Regions from separate parts of the Thiomonas sp. TH-17 genome, predicted to be linked through region 3. Evidence: predicted binding sites of a transcription regulator. Region 3 holds the regulator's gene; each other region holds the start of a gene.
The links. Region 3 encodes sigma-54, which starts transcription at its own class of promoters, with help from an activator protein. Its sites were predicted from a motif close to TGGCANGNAANCTGCTTT; they were not measured.
Positions count from the first base shown of each region.

Region 1 (4,931 bases), on a different contig from region 3:
CAGAGGGCAGCTCGGCATGCAGCAACTGCGCCGCGCCGCGTATGCCGCCCAGCGGGTTTTTGATCTCGTGCGCCAGATTGCGGATCAGCTCTTTGTTGGCCTGCGCCTGGTTGTGCCACTGCTCCTCGCGCTCAAGACGCGACTGCTGGCTGATCTCCACCACCTCGGCGAGCAGCAGTCCCTGAGGATGATCGGTGCGCGCCACGATCAACTGCACTTGCACCGCCTCTCGCAAATCGCGCAACCGCATCATGCAGTCGAAGCGCTTGCTGCTGAACTCATTGCCGCGCACCTGGAGCAAAGACTCCTGCCAAAGCGCGGGACAGTCCATCCAGTGGCTCAGGTTCTGCCCATTCAAAAGTCGGCGGGATACACCCAGCCCATTTTCCAGCGCCGGATTGGCGTATTGAATCGCGCCATCGGCGTCCACCAGGGCGGCCATCGAGGCCAGCCACTCTAGGCCGGGATACTCGGTCGCGCCCGGCTGACCGGCCGGTGCGGCGTTCATTGCGGGTACTTTTGCAACTCGCGTTGCAAGGCGGCAATATTGGCCTGTGTCATGGCGATCTGGTCTTTCATCTGCGCCACGCGCTGGGCGTATTCGCCGCCCTTGACTCCGCCGCCCACCAGCCGCTCACTGGGCAGGTAATCGGGCTGGCCGTTGTTGTAGGCCTTGAGTTGCTGGTCGAGCCGCGCCTGCTGTTGCTGCAACTCCTGCTCCAAAATGCGCCGCGCCTCAAGATCGCGCTCTTTCTGCGTGGAAGGCGCAACGCGCGCGGCCTGATTGCCGCTCGGCGCTGCATTTTGCCCGCTGGGTTTGCTGCCCGATCCGATGACCTTGGGCGTCATGCCCGGACTGGAGAGGATGCTCACATTGGCGTTGTCGATCAACTTGCAGTTCTTCGCCTTCACCTCGGAAAGATCGTTGGTGTAGGAGTTGTCCGGGCAGCGGTAAACGCGCTGCGGGTCGGTCTGCGCCACAGCGGCAGAGGCGCCCGCCAGGGACGCGAGCAAGGCAAACGCGGCGTAACGAACGCTTGATCGGGAAGTCAATCGGACAGTCAATCGGGCAAACAAGGTCATGGTGGCGCGCATTCAAAAAATCAGCGGTCAGTGTAAGTCTGGCAACGCGCGGGACGCACACCCGGCCGACAGGGCGTGGCGGAATTGCCAAAAAAAAGCGGCCCGAAGGCCGCTTTTGAAGACTATCCCACCTTACAGCGAGTAATACATATCGAACTCGACCGGGTGCGTGGTCATGCGGAAGCGGGTGACCTCTTCCATCTTCAGCTCGATGTAGGCGCTGATGAAGTCGTCGCTGAACACGCCGCCCTTGGTCAGGAAGGCGCGGTCTTTGTCCAGATAGTCCAGCGCCTGATCGAGGCTGGAGCAGACGGTCGGGATCTTGGCTTCTTCTTCCGGCGGCAGGTCGTACAGGTTCTTGCTCGCGGCTTCGCCCGGGTGGATCTTGTTTTCCACGCCGTCCAGGCCGGCCATCATCATGGCGGAGAACGCCAGATAGGGGTTGGCGGTGGGGTCGGGGAAACGCACTTCGATGCGGCGGGCCTTGTCGCTCTGCACGAACGGCACGCGGATGGAGGCCGAACGATTGCGCGCGGAATAAGCCAGCATCACCGGAGCTTCAAAGCCGGGCACCAGACGCTTGTACGAGTTGGTGCCGGGGTTGGTGATGGCATTGAGCGCACGAGCGTGCTTGATGATGCCGCCGATGTAGTACAGCGCGAACTCGGAAAGGCCGGCATAGCCATTGCCCGCGAACAGGTTCTTGCCGTCTTTCCAGATGGACTGGTGCACATGCATGCCGCTGCCGTTGTCGCCGACGATGGGCTTGGGCATGAAGGTCGCGGTCTTGCCATAGGCGTGAGCCACGTTATGCACCACGTATTTCATGATCTGCGTCCAGTCGGCGCGCTCGACCAGCGTGGAGAACTTGGTGCCGATTTCGCACTGGCCGGCGTTGGCCACTTCGTGGTGGTGCACTTCGACCGGCACGCCCATCTGTTCGAGCAGCAGGCACATTTCAGAGCGGATGTCTTGCAGGCTGTCGACTGGGGGCACCGGGAAGTAGCCGCCCTTCACCGCGGGGCGGTGGCCCATATTGCCGCCTTCCAACTTGTCGCCGGTCGCCCAGGCGGCTTCGTTGGAGTCGATCTTGACGAAGCTGCCCGACATGTCCACATTCCAGCGAACCTGGTCGAAGATGAAGAATTCGGGTTCCGGGCCGAAGAAGGCGGTATCGCCGATGCCCGAAGCCTTGAGGTAGGCCTCGGCTTTTTTGGCGATGGAACGCGGGTCGCGGTCGTAGGGCTTGCCGTCACCGGGTTCGAGCACGTCGCAGCTCAGCAGCAGCGTGGTTTCTTCGTAGAACGGATCGATATTGGCGGTGTTCGGGTCGGGCATGAGCAACATGTCCGAGGCTTCAATACCCTTCCAGCCGGCGATGGACGAGCCGTCGAAGGCGTGCCCGTCGGAGAACTTGCCTTCATCGAAATGCGAGACAGGCACCGTAACGTGCTGCTCTTTGCCGCGGGTGTCGGTGAAACGGAAATCCACGAATTTGACATCGTGCTCTTTCACCAGGCCCATCACGTCGGCGACTGTTTTGCTCATGAAAATCTCCTGTCAGGTTGAAATGCGTTGGGGTGGGCATCTGTCGTTATGAAGACGCCACTCGACATCGTTTGCTGCAATGCTCCGCGCAGTGCCGGGAATCTAGCAGAAAGCGTGCCCAGATCGTTTGAGACCCGAGAGGGTGTAAACGAATCCGCCAGGGGGAAAGAGGGGCTTAAAGACTGCGAAAAATGCACCAGAATAGTGCCGAAGAATTGAATGCCCCGTTTAAGTGCGTACAAGCTCATTTTGGTGCATCTTCCCAACTCCCTTCCGGCAGATGGGCTTGCAGATAGACGAATGCCTCGTTCACGCCCGCCGAGCCGCCCTTCACGCCGAGTTCAATGTGCCGCCCCCAGACCGGGTGATCGACGCTGGGGAGGCTGAAAACCTTGATGCCCGGAAACCGCTGCTCGATGTCTTCCATCAAGGGCGTGAGGTCAGACTCCATCGCGTGGCGCACGATCACGGCCCTTTCAACTTGATGACCCTGGCCGTGCAGATGCGCCAGCGGACCATCCAGCGCCCATTCGAGCATCGGCCACGCCATGACCGGAAAGCCCGGCACGAAGTAATGCTGCCGGATGGAAAAACCCGGAATGCGGTTGTAAGGATTGGGAATGATGGTGCTGCCCTGCGGAAACAGTCCCATCTGCAAGCGCTGCTGGTTGGCGGGGCTGTCCACATCGCCCAGCCCGGCTTCGATGACCCGCTGCTGAATCAGCGCCTTCGCTTCGGGGTGCAACTCCAGCGGCAGGCCCAGCGCAGCTGCGGCGCTCTGCCGGGTGTGATCGTCTGGCGTGGCGCCGATGCCGCCGCAACTCAGCGCCACATCGCCGCGCCGAAAACTGGCGGCAAATGCCTCGGTCAGCTGGGCGGGATCGTCGCCCAGATAGCTCACCCAGTCCAACCGCATCTCTCGCGCTTTGAGGAGAGCCAGGATCTGAGGGAAATGTTTGTCCTGCCGCTTTCCCGACAGGATTTCGTCGCCAATGATGTAAAGCCCCAGTCCCATGCTTGTGCTCTGAATTGAAAATTTAACCCAGATTGTCCATTAGGCGGGGACTTCGCCCCTACACGGTTGCTGGCGGTCGGTTTTGGGGCGTCTTTGCCCCCGCGCTTCGCGCCCATAGCTTGGGCTACGGGCTTGTCGCGCAGGGGCCAATCCATCCCCAACCCGCCCCGCCATCATCCCGTGTCCTAATGAACAATCTGGGTTGAAGCATAGCGGGACGCCGTCGCTTTCGCGCCACCACGCCCTCCCAAAAAAATCACATTCTGGCGCTTTCCGTGCGATTGCGGGGTGACGCTTCAGCACACTCCGCCCTTATGCTGGGTTACCTCGTTTTTAATGGACGCTCATGCTGCTTCACCACACTTTCGAGACCACCGCCGCCGACTTTGCCGAACATCGCGCCATCGTGCGCGAGGGCGTGACGACCCGCTATGGCGAATTGGCCGACCAGGTGGAGGGCATCGCCGCCGCACTGCGAGCCCATGGAGTGCAGCGCGGCGAGCGGGTGGCGCTGTTTCTCGACAACTGCGTGGAAATGATCGCGGCCATGTATGCCGTGCTCAAGATCGGTGCGGTGTTCATGCCGGTCAACACCCTCACCAAGGCCGACAAGCTGGCCTATATCCTCAACGATTCCGAAGCCTGCGCCTTGTTCACCCAGCAGGAACTGGCCGAAACTAGCCGCGCGGCTCTGGCGCTGAATCCCAGCGTGCGTCATTGCTACATGCTCACGGCGTACGCGCAGGGCAAGCCGGGCGTCGGCACGCCCGATCCACGCGAATGCGCCTTCCCTGCCGCCCTGCCCGGCGCGGCCTGCTCGCCCACGCAACCCGATCTGATCGACCAGGATCTGGCCGCCATCATCTACACCTCGGGCTCCACCGGCGATGCCAAAGGGGTGATGCTCACGCACCTCAACATGCTCACCGCGCTGCGCTCGGTACGCGGTTATCTCGGGCTGCGGCAGGACGACATCATCGTCTGCGCCCTGCCTCTGGCCTTCGACTATGGGCTGTATCAGGTGCTCATGGCCTTCAGCCTGGGCGCCACCGTGCTGCTGGAGCGCTCGTTCACCTTTCCGGTCAAGGTGTTGGCCAATATGGCGCAGGAACGGGTGACGGTGTTTCCCGGCGTGCCCACCATGTTCACCCTGCTGACCAACCTCAAGGCGCTGCATGAGTTCGACCTCTCGGCGCTGCGGTTGATCACCAACACCGCGGCAGCCTTGCCACAAACGCAGATTGCGCAGATTCGCACCCTGTTTCCGCAGGCCACGCTGTTTTCC
Region 1 covers NZ_JBYCKI010000032.1:48,331-53,261, forward strand. The annotation lists gene glnL (nitrogen regulation protein NR(II)) at 1-508, opposite strand, end outside; gene AC2VLV_RS02490 (hypothetical protein) at 505-1,083, opposite strand; gene glnA (type I glutamate--ammonia ligase) at 1,216-2,631, opposite strand; gene AC2VLV_RS02500 (competence/damage-inducible protein A) at 2,876-3,646, opposite strand; gene AC2VLV_RS02505 (class I adenylate-forming enzyme family protein) at 3,993-4,931, shown strand, end outside.
Region 1: glnA (type I glutamate--ammonia ligase) is a predicted target of sigma-54. The motif match lies at 2,734-2,751, and genes of this name have one in related genera.

Region 2 (4,931 bases), on a different contig from region 3:
GATTGGTCTCGCTGCACACGGTGCAGGCGGAACTGGCCTCTGGTCAATTGAGCCTCCTCGACGTCGAAGGTTTTCCGCTCAAACGCCAGTGGTATCTGGTGCAACGCGACGGCAAACGGCTCAGCCCCGCCGCCCAAGCCTTCGCCGAACTCGTCCTGAGCAAAGGGCCAAGCATCATGGCCGCCGCAGAAACAAAAACGGGTTAGCGAAATCGCCAACCCGTTGATCATGCTTGCCTATGTCTGACCCTCATTATTCGAGCAGGGGCGATGTCAATTTTCGATGCTGCTCCGATAGTGTCGGCTGGAACGGCCATTGCTACCAACGGATTGCTGAGCAAAAACCTACTTGCCGATGAACAGTGCACCCAGATTACTTGTCTTGTTGGCCCATGGCTCCCGGTTGGCCGAATGGGCTCTGCCTTTTGAGGCCGTTTGCGCTCTGGTGCAGTCCGGCCATCCCGAGCTGACCGTCCGTCTTGCATTCCTGGAGGCGATGCAACCTTCCCTGCAACAAGCCCTGGAGGAAGCGGGCCAACTCGGCACGGAGCATGTGCACATCGCGCCCCTCTTTCTTGGTGCAGGCGGCCATCTCCGGCGCGACATTCCAGAAGTGGTGCAAGCGGCGCAGGCGCGATATCCGAAACTGCGAATCGTGCTCGCACAGCCAGCGGGCGTGGATGCTGGAGTGATTGCGGCACTGGCCGCGTATGCCACGCAAAGCATGACAAACCTTGATTCTTGAATCGGCTCAATGTATGTCATCAATCGCGGGAAAATGAACTTTCCAGGGCATGGAATTTGCACGAAGCGCGATATGTCAAACCCGCTACGCACTCTGACTGTTGCCGTCATCTCCCCCGATCCCGCATCGGCGACGGACTACGACCAGGCGAATCATGAGCGCCAGGCAGAGCGTTGCGCGATGCTGGAAAGGGCTTTGTTGGATGCGGGCTACGAGGTGGTGGCCGTTCTGCCTGCCAAACCCGATCTGGACGACCGTATTGCCGCACTCAAACCCGATCTGGTCATTGTGGATGCTGAGTCTGGCGTGCGCGATTTGCTGGAGCACGTGGTGCTGGCCTCGCGCGACACCCCGCGCCCCATAGTGCTGTTCACCGATGACGACGATACCGAGACCGCGCAACTCGCCATCACGGCGGGGGTGACGGCCTATATCGTGGACGGCCTCAAGCCCAGCCGGGTGAAACCGGTGATCGAGGTGGCGCTGGCGCGGTTCGAGCGCGAACAGGGTCTGCGCGCCGAATTGAGCGAGGCGCGCACCCAGCTCTTCGAGCGCAAGCTGATCGAACGCGCCAAGGGCATTGTGATGCAGCGCCAGGGCTGCACCGAGGAAGAAGCCTTCAGCCGCATGCGCAAGCTGGCCATGGAAAAGGGCTTGAAGCTCTCGGAGGTCGCCCAGCGCATCCTCGATACCGTCGGATTGATCTGAGAGGGTGTGAACGAATCCGCCATGCCCGCTCCTCGCGCCCAAACGCCCCCGCTCGGCGTTGCAAATGCGCGCCGTGCCGACGGGCACGGCTGTGCTTTGCGTCTTGACCGGGGGCGTTTGGACGTGCTGCTCGGCCACGCCGGATTCATTCACACCCTCTGAGCCTTGCGACTGCGCGTTTTATGTGCGCGCACGCACCAGACTGGCGCCGCAGTGCACAGTTTTGCGCCACGGGATACCGGCCAGATTCGATACAGCGGGGAGTTTCCCTCTGAACTTCCCAGAGTCTAGATCTGGCACGCTGATTGCTTTTAGAAAGCCGTAGACCAACGGCGGTCTATGTTGAACCCACTGAACGGGAGTCTCCCCCGCTCAGCCCGGCAATGATGCCTTCGTGTGCTTCGCCTTGTGTGAAGCGCCCGAAGGCTTTTTTTTCGCCCGCTATTTCAGGAACCGCTATGCGCAACCAGCAAGACGCCACACCCCCGAGCAACGACCCGGCACAACCCTTGCGCCGCACCCTCATCAAGTCAGGCGCCGCTGTGGCGGTTGCAGGTCTTTTCCCCGGCCTGCAGCCCACGGCACGCGCCGCCACTCTGGGAAAGCCTGAAATGGAAGAAGTGAAGATCGGATTCATCCCCCTGACCGACTGCGCTCCCGTGGTGATGGCCTCGGTGCTGGGTTTCGACAAGAAGTACGGCGTCAAGATCGTTCCGAGCAAGCAGGCCTCGTGGGCCGCGGTGCGCGACAACCTGCTCACGGGCGGCATTCAGTTTGCCGATGTGCTGTATGGCTTGATGTACGGCGTTCAGGTCGGCGTCGGCGGCCCCAAGCGCGACATGGCCGTGCTGATGACGCTCAATCACAACGGACAGGGCATCACCCTGTCGGACAAGCTGATCAAGGACGGCATCACCACCGGCCCGACGCTGGCCAAGGCCGTACTGGAGAAAAAGCGCGCCTGGACCTTCGCCCAGACCTTCCCCACCAGCACCCACGCCATGTGGCTGTATTACTGGCTGGCGACCTACGGTGTGAACCCAATGCGCGACGCCAAGGAAATCACCGTGCCGCCGCCGCAGATGGTGGCCAATATGCGCGTGGGGGCGATGGATGGCTGCTGCGTGGGCGAACCCTGGAACGCCGTGGCGATTGCGCAGAAAGTGGGCTTTACCGTAGCCACCAGCCAGGAAGTCTGGCCCGAGCATCCGGAAAAGGTGTTGGGCGCCACCGCCGAGTTCGTGCAGAAATACCCCAACACCACCAAGGCGGTGATGGCAGCGGTGCTGGACGCCAGTCGCTGGATCGACGCCTCGGATGCCAACCGCACCAAGATGGCCGAAACCATCGCAGCTCCCGGCTATGTCAACACTCAGGTCGACACCATTCTGCCGCGCATCCTCGGGCATTACGAAAACGGCCTGGGCAAATCCTGGCAGGCCAAGCACCCGATGCGTTTTTTCGAAGATGGCGCCGTGCCCTTCCCCTATCTGTCCGACGGCATGTGGTTCCTCACCCAGTTCCGCCGCTGGGGCCTGATCAAGACCGACCCCGACTATCTCGCCGTGGCCAAGGCAGTGAACCGCGTCGATCTTTACAGGGAAGTCGCCACGGCGCTCAAGGTGCCGGTTCCCACGAACTCGTTGCGCACCTCCACGCTGATCGACGGCGTGGTGTGGGATGGCAAGGACCCCAGGGCCTATGCCCACGGCTTCAAAGTCAACGATCTCGCCGTTTGACCTTGCCGACGCAATGAACCAGGAGTCCAGCATGAACACTGCCGTCTTTTCCGCCCCGGGCGGATCGTTTGAAGCCTCTGCGACGGAGGGCGCCTCACCCGAAGCCCCCACCGTAGCCACGAGCAAACCCGCCATCCGCACCGTGAGCCCGGCGGAGCGGCAACGCGCGAAGAACCGCCAGATCGCGCTGCGCCTCATCGCCCCGCTGATGGGCTTCGCACTCCTGCTGCTGGTATGGGAACTGGCTGCCGAACACAGCGCGCAATTCCCCTCGCCGCTGGTCACCTGGCAGTCGGCGCAGAAGGTGTTTGCGCATCCCTTTTATGACAACGGGCCGAACGATGTGGGCATCGGCTGGAACCTGCTGGCCTCGCTGCAGCGCGTGGCCTACGGCTTTGGTCTGGCGGCGCTGGCGGGCATTCCGCTGGGCTTCGCCATTGGCCGCGTGCAGTTTTTGAACCGCATGCTCTCGCCCCTCATCAGTCTGCTGCGCCCGGTGTCGCCGCTGGCCTGGCTGCCCATCGGTCTGTATGTGTTCAGCAATGCGCCGGCGGCGGCCATCTACACCATCTTCATCTGTTCGATCTGGCCGATGATGATCAACACCGCCATCGGCGTACAGCGCATTCCGGCGGATTATTTGAACGTCGCCCGCGTGCTCGACCTCTCCACCTGGAAGGTGTTCACCAAGATTTTGCTGCCCTCGGTCATGCCCTACATGATGACCGGGGTGCGGCTGTCGGTCGGCACCGCCTGGCTGGTGATCGTCGCCGCTGAAATGCTGACAGGCGGCACCGGCATCGGCTTCTGGCTGTGGAACGAGTGGAACAACCTCAATCTCGCCCACATCATCATCGCCATTCTGGTCATCGGCGTCACCGGCATGGTGCTCGAAGGCGCGCTGATGCTGATTGCGCGGCGCTTCAGCTACGACGAAGCGCGCTGATCCTTCCATCACGCAAAACACAAAAGGCCATCATCATGGAACGCTTCATCGTCATCCAACACGTCGAGATGGTGTTCGACACCGCGCGCGGCCCTTTTCACGCGCTCAAGGGCATCCACCTCGACATCGCCAAGGGCGAGTTCATCAGCCTGATCGGCCATTCCGGCTGCGGCAAGAGCACCCTGCTCAACCTCATCGCCGGACTCACCCTGCCGTCCTCCGGAGTGATGGTGTGTGACGGCCGCGAAATCCACGCGCCAGGCCCTGACCGCGCGGTGGTGTTCCAGAACCACTCGCTGCTGCCTTGGATGACCTGCTACGGCAACATCTACCTCGGCGTGGAGCGTGTGTTCGGCGCGAACGAAACCAAGGTGCAGCTCAAGGCCCGCACCCAGGCCGCGCTGGAACTCGTTGGTCTGCCGCACGCGGCGCACAAACATCCGCACGAAATCTCCGGCGGCATGAAGCAGCGCGTCGGCATTGCCCGCGCGCTGGCGATGGAACCCAAGGTGCTGCTGATGGACGAGCCCTTCGGCGCACTCGACGCCCTCACCCGCGCCAGACTGCAGGACGAGTTGCAAGGCATCGTGGCGAAAAGCGGCGCCACCGTGGTGATGGTGACGCACGACGTGGACGAGGCAGTGCTGCTGTCCGACCGCATCGTCATGCTGACCAACGGCCCTGCCGCGACCATCGGTGAAATTCTCACGGTCGATCTGCCGCGCCCGCGCGAACGTCTGGCTCTGAGCGAAGACCCGCACTACGCCCACCTGCGCGCCCAGGTGCTGGAGTTT
Region 2 covers NZ_JBYCKI010000059.1:11,440-16,370, reverse strand. The annotation lists gene AC2VLV_RS04070 (LysR family transcriptional regulator) at 1-206, shown strand, start outside; gene AC2VLV_RS04065 (sirohydrochlorin chelatase) at 355-744, shown strand; gene AC2VLV_RS04060 (ANTAR domain-containing response regulator) at 817-1,452, shown strand; gene AC2VLV_RS04055 (CmpA/NrtA family ABC transporter substrate-binding protein) at 1,911-3,191, shown strand; gene ntrB (nitrate ABC transporter permease) at 3,223-4,137, shown strand; gene AC2VLV_RS04045 (ABC transporter ATP-binding protein) at 4,173-4,931, shown strand, end outside.
Region 2: AC2VLV_RS04055 (CmpA/NrtA family ABC transporter substrate-binding protein) is a predicted target of sigma-54. The motif match lies at 1,747-1,764, and genes of this name have one in related genera.

Region 3 (4,931 bases):
CAGACGCCACTGGCCAGCCTGGGCGACCTTGATGCGCTCGCCAGTCAGTTGCAGGCGGTGCTCGGCACACGGGTGCAGCGCACTCTCTGGCAGGTCGATTGGGAAGGCTCGCAACTCGAAGTCTGCCTCGATGACGGACAGGCGCTCGGCGGCATCACCCCTCTCGCCCCCAGCCTCTTGATCAGCGAACTGGAGATCGAGTTCATCAGCGGCCATTGGCTCCACGCTTTCGACCTCGCCTGGGCCCTGGCGCAAGACCTGCCGCTGCGGATCTCCCCCGTCAGCAAGGTTCAACTCGCGGCAATTGCCGCAGGCGCCGCCACGCTGCAACTGCCCGCACTTGCCCGCGAACTGCCCCCGCATGAACAGGGCGGACAGGCCGTGGCCGACGTGCTTCAGCAGGCAGCCGCCGTCATTTCCGTCGGCGCCGACCTGTTGCACGACAAGGCCCTGCCCGAAACCGTGCACCAGATGCGGCTGCAGTTGCGCCGACTGCGGGTGCTGCTGCGGCTGCTCCAGACCACGGGGCCGAAATCGCAACGCGCGGCCTGCCGCTGGCTGCGCGACGAATGGCGCTGGGCCGGGCAACTGCTGGGCGCGGTACGCGATGTCGACGTCTGCCTTGAACACGTCAGCGCGCCCGACAGCACACCCGCCCCCGTGCGCGACGGCCTCGCCCAACGCCGCGAGGCGCGTCTTCAAGCCCTGCTGACCTATCTGCGCAGCGCCCGCTTCGGCCGCGTGCTGCTGGCGCAGACGCGCTGGGCCGAGTGCTGGAGCGGCGGCCAGATCATTGCCGCCGGGATGTCCACCGAACAACTGGCCCGGCGTCTGCTGCGCTTTCACCGCGACGATCTGCATTTGCACCCGCAGCGCTGGGCCGAACTGCTGGCCATCTGGGACGGCCTCGCCGCGACCCCGCTCGACGCCCCCTGGACCGCGCTGCACACCCTGCGCCTGCGCGCCAAGCAGTTGCGTTACGCGCTGGAATGGCTGGCCCCCTGGATCGGCCAGTCGCTGGGCGACGAAGGCAAAGCCTGGCTCAAACTCACCAGCGCCCTGCAAACCGACCTGGGCGAAGCGCTCGACACCCTGCGACTGGCGCGCTGGATGATCAGCGACCAAACCCCTCAGCCATCACAGGCCAACGCGTTCAGCGAACAGGCCATACACGATGCCTTCAAGCAGGCTCGCACCGGCTTGCAGCGCGCGCTCCAGGCCGCCCGCGGGAAGTCAGGCGAGGGTTGAACTTGGGGTTGAACTCACCTGCAACTGGTCCCGCCGTGTCGCAGTGAGGTAAATCACCAGGGCCAGAATCGCGACCAGGAACAGGGCGCTGGTTCCCATGGTTCCCAGACCGAGCCCTCCTTCAGCACCGGGTTTGGACAACCAGTCACCCAACGTCGCTCCCAGCGGACGGGTGAGGATGTAGGCAATCCAGAACGTGGACACGGCGCTGGCTTTGAAGAGGTAGTAGGCCGCTGCCGTCAGCGCTATGGCGCCGCCAAACAGCAAGGCCGACAAGGCATAGCCGAGTTGCAGCCGCTCAGCGGCCAGATCGCCGCCGGCAGTACCCAGCGCAAAGGTGAACAGAATCGTCGCCCAGTAAAACCCTTCTCGTTTTGGCGTGGCAATGCTGTGGATGGACAGATTGCGCTCGCTGGCCCACCAGATCACAAACGTCGCCAGCAAGGCCCCCGCAAACAGGGCTGTGCTCACCGGCAGCGGCACGCCCAACTGATCGGTCAGATTGTCGGTGACCAATGTGCCCACCACGCTGATGAGAGTCACAGTCAGCCAGTAAAGCCAGGGAATGTAACGGCTGGCGCGCATCTGCACCGCCAGCACACCGATGAACAAGAGGGTCATCACCGCGCTGGTGGCAACCAGGCCCAGATGCAGGTCCACGGCCAGATAGTCTGCGGCGGTTTCGCCCACCGTGGTGGCCATGATTTTGATCAGCCAGAAGTAAAGCGTGATGACGACCGGAACCTTGACCGCCAGCGCCCAATCGGGCTGCGCGGCTTTTGCTGCGTTTTGCATGATGAACTCCCTGAATGCCGTTTGCGTTGTTGTGGCGTCGCGTGTGACGCGACAACGGCATTCTGGAGAGGGCGACTTAGCGCAAGGTGAGCGACTTGCTCCGCTAAGGGCTGCGGGCCCTCAGCCACTCTTGCGCAGGTTCGCCGGGGCGATGCGCAGCGCTTCGCGGTATTTGGCCACGGTGCGCCGCGCCACCTGCACGCCTTGCTGCGTGAGGCGTTCGGCGAGTTCGCTGTCCGACAGGGGTTTGGCGCTGTCTTCTTCGGCCACCAGGCGGCGGATGAGTTCGCGTACCGCGGTGGATGAGGTGTTGCCCCCCGCCTCGGTGCTCAGACCAGAGCCGAAGAAATACTTCAGCTCGACGGTGCCGAAGGGCGTGAGCATGAATTTCTGCGTGGTCACGCGCGAGATGGTCGATTCGTGCAGCCCGAGTTCGTCGGCGATTTCGCGCAGCACCATGGGCCGCATCGCCACGGGGCCGAAGTCGAAAAACCGCTGCTGGCGCTCGACGATGGTCTGCGACACGCGCTGAATGGTCTCGAAACGCTGCTGCACGTTTTTCACGAACCAGCGCGCCTCCTGAAGCTGTCCCTGCATGGCGCTGCCGCTGTCGCGGGCGCGGCGCATGGCGTCGGCATAGATCTGGTTCACCCGCAGCCGGGGCATGACCTCGGCGTTGAGCTGCGCCATCCAGCCTTGCGGCGTCTTGCGGGCGATCACATCGGGGGTCACGGCCTGCGCGGCATCGCGGCGGAAGGCGCCACCGGGATGGGGATCGAGCTGGGCGATGCGTTGCTGCGCCAGGCGCAACGCGGCCTCATCGGCTTCGAGCAGGCGTTCGAGCTTGCGCCAGTCGCGCTTGGCCAGCAGATCGAGATGGCCGCCGCGGCAAATCTGCAAGGCGAGTTCGCGCACGGGGCAAGACGGCTGGCGCTGAAGCTGCAGGCGGAGACAATCGGGCAGGTCGTGGGCGGCCACGCCGGCCGGGTCGAAGCTCTGGATCAGGCGCATGGCCGTGGTGAGCGCATCGGCCAGGTCTTCGATCTGCTCGGCGTCTGCCGCGGGGGCGAGGGCCTGCGCCAGTTCCAGCGGGGTGTCGGGCAGATAGCCGTCGTCGTCGAGCGAGTCGATGATGGCTTCGGCGGCCGCGCGGTCGGTGGCGCTCAGCGCGAGCCCGGCCAATTGACCGCGCAAATGGTCGCGCAGATCGAGGTGTTCGGAGGCAATGTCGAGCGCGCTGAATTCGTCGTCGTCACCCCCGCCCCCGCTGGCGGACTGGCCTGAACTGACCCAGGAGTCGGCGTCGGCATCGGTATCCGCACCGTGATCGGTTTCGCCGCTGCTGGCCGTCCAGTCCTGCGTGTCGAGTTGCAGCTCCGCGGCGGGCTCGGTGGCGGTGTCATGCCCGTCGACCGACACCTGAGACGGGTCGGGCGTCAAAGGCTGCGGCGACTCGGATGTCGGCGCGGCAGCAGGCGCCTCTTGCTCTTCTTCAGGTTCGAGGAAGGGATTGGATTCGAGCAGGCCCTCGATTTCCTGCGTGAGCTCGAGGGTGGAGAGTTGCAGCAGCCGGATGGACTGCTGCAACTGCGGCGTGAGCGCGAGATGCTGGGACAGGCGCAGATTCAGCGAGGGCTTCATCGCGGCTTACATGCGGAAGTTTTCACCGAGGTACACCTTGCGCACCGCGGGGTTGTCGATGATGGATTGCGGATCGCCCTGCGCCAGCACCTGCCCTTCGCTGATGATGCAGGCCCTGTCACAGATGCCCAGCGTTTCGCGCACATTGTGGTCGGTGATCAGCACGCCGATGCCCTGCTCTTTCAGGAACTGCACGATGCGCTGGATCTCGATGACCGCAATCGGGTCGATGCCGGCAAACGGCTCGTCGAGCAGGATGAAGCGCGGCTGCGTGGCGAGTGCGCGCGCGATTTCCACCCGCCGCCGCTCGCCGCCCGAAAGCGCCGGGGCGGGGCTGTCGCGCAGATGCTCGACGTGCAGCTCGCGCAAGAGATGATCTTCGCGCTCGCGGATTTCAGCCTTGCCCAGGCGGCGCCCTTGCGCGTCGCGCTGCAGCTCCAGCACCGCCCGCACGTTCTCGGCCACCGTCATGCGGCGGAAGATCGACGCCTCCTGCGGCAAATACGACAGCCCCATGCGCGCACGGCGATGCATCGGAGAATCGCTCACGTCCTGGCCGTCGATGTGGATGCGCCCCGCGTCGGGCCGCACCAGGCCAACGATCATGTAGAACGACGTGGTCTTGCCTGCGCCGTTCGGCCCCAGCAGGCCGACCACCTCGCCGCAACGCACGCTGAAGCTGACGTCGCGCACCACCTGCCGACCGGCATAGCGTTTCTGCAGATGCTGAACGTCGAGCTCCGGGCCAGTTGCCGCGCGTGTCGAAGGGGCTGAAGGCGTCCGCGCGGCTTCCGTCGGGGCGACGGGCTCCAGGCCACCCCGCACCACGGTCTGTCCAACGGAATGCGGCTGGACGCTCAAGGCTGCGTCCCCAGCTTCGGGGCGACTTTAAGCGCGGGAGGCGATTTGGGCGCCGACGGCGCGGATGGTGCAGATGGGGCGGCGGGCTGCGGCGTCAACATCACCCGCACCCGCCCGCCAGGATTGGTGGCCGTCGCGCCCTGCGCACCGCCTTCGACGGTGAACACATCGGTGATCTGGTTGTAGGCAATCACATTGCCCTGGCTGCGGTCGGCCAACTTGCCGTCGATCAGTCGGCTGAGCATGGCTTGGCCACGCAGCGTCACCACATCGGTCTTGCCGTCGTATTCGATGCGCTGCGCGGCGCCGTCCATGGTTTGCGCGGGCTGGCCGGGCGCCCCATCGAGTTGTTGCTGAAAGGTGGCCAACTGGCCCGGCGCGGCGAT
Region 3 covers NZ_JBYCKI010000213.1:5,856-10,786, reverse strand. The annotation lists gene AC2VLV_RS12770 (CYTH and CHAD domain-containing protein) at 1-1,248, shown strand, start outside; gene AC2VLV_RS12765 (COG4705 family protein) at 1,234-2,043, opposite strand; gene AC2VLV_RS12760 (RNA polymerase factor sigma-54) at 2,164-3,684, opposite strand; gene lptB (LPS export ABC transporter ATP-binding protein) at 3,691-4,497, opposite strand; gene lptA (lipopolysaccharide transport periplasmic protein LptA) at 4,542-4,931, opposite strand, start outside.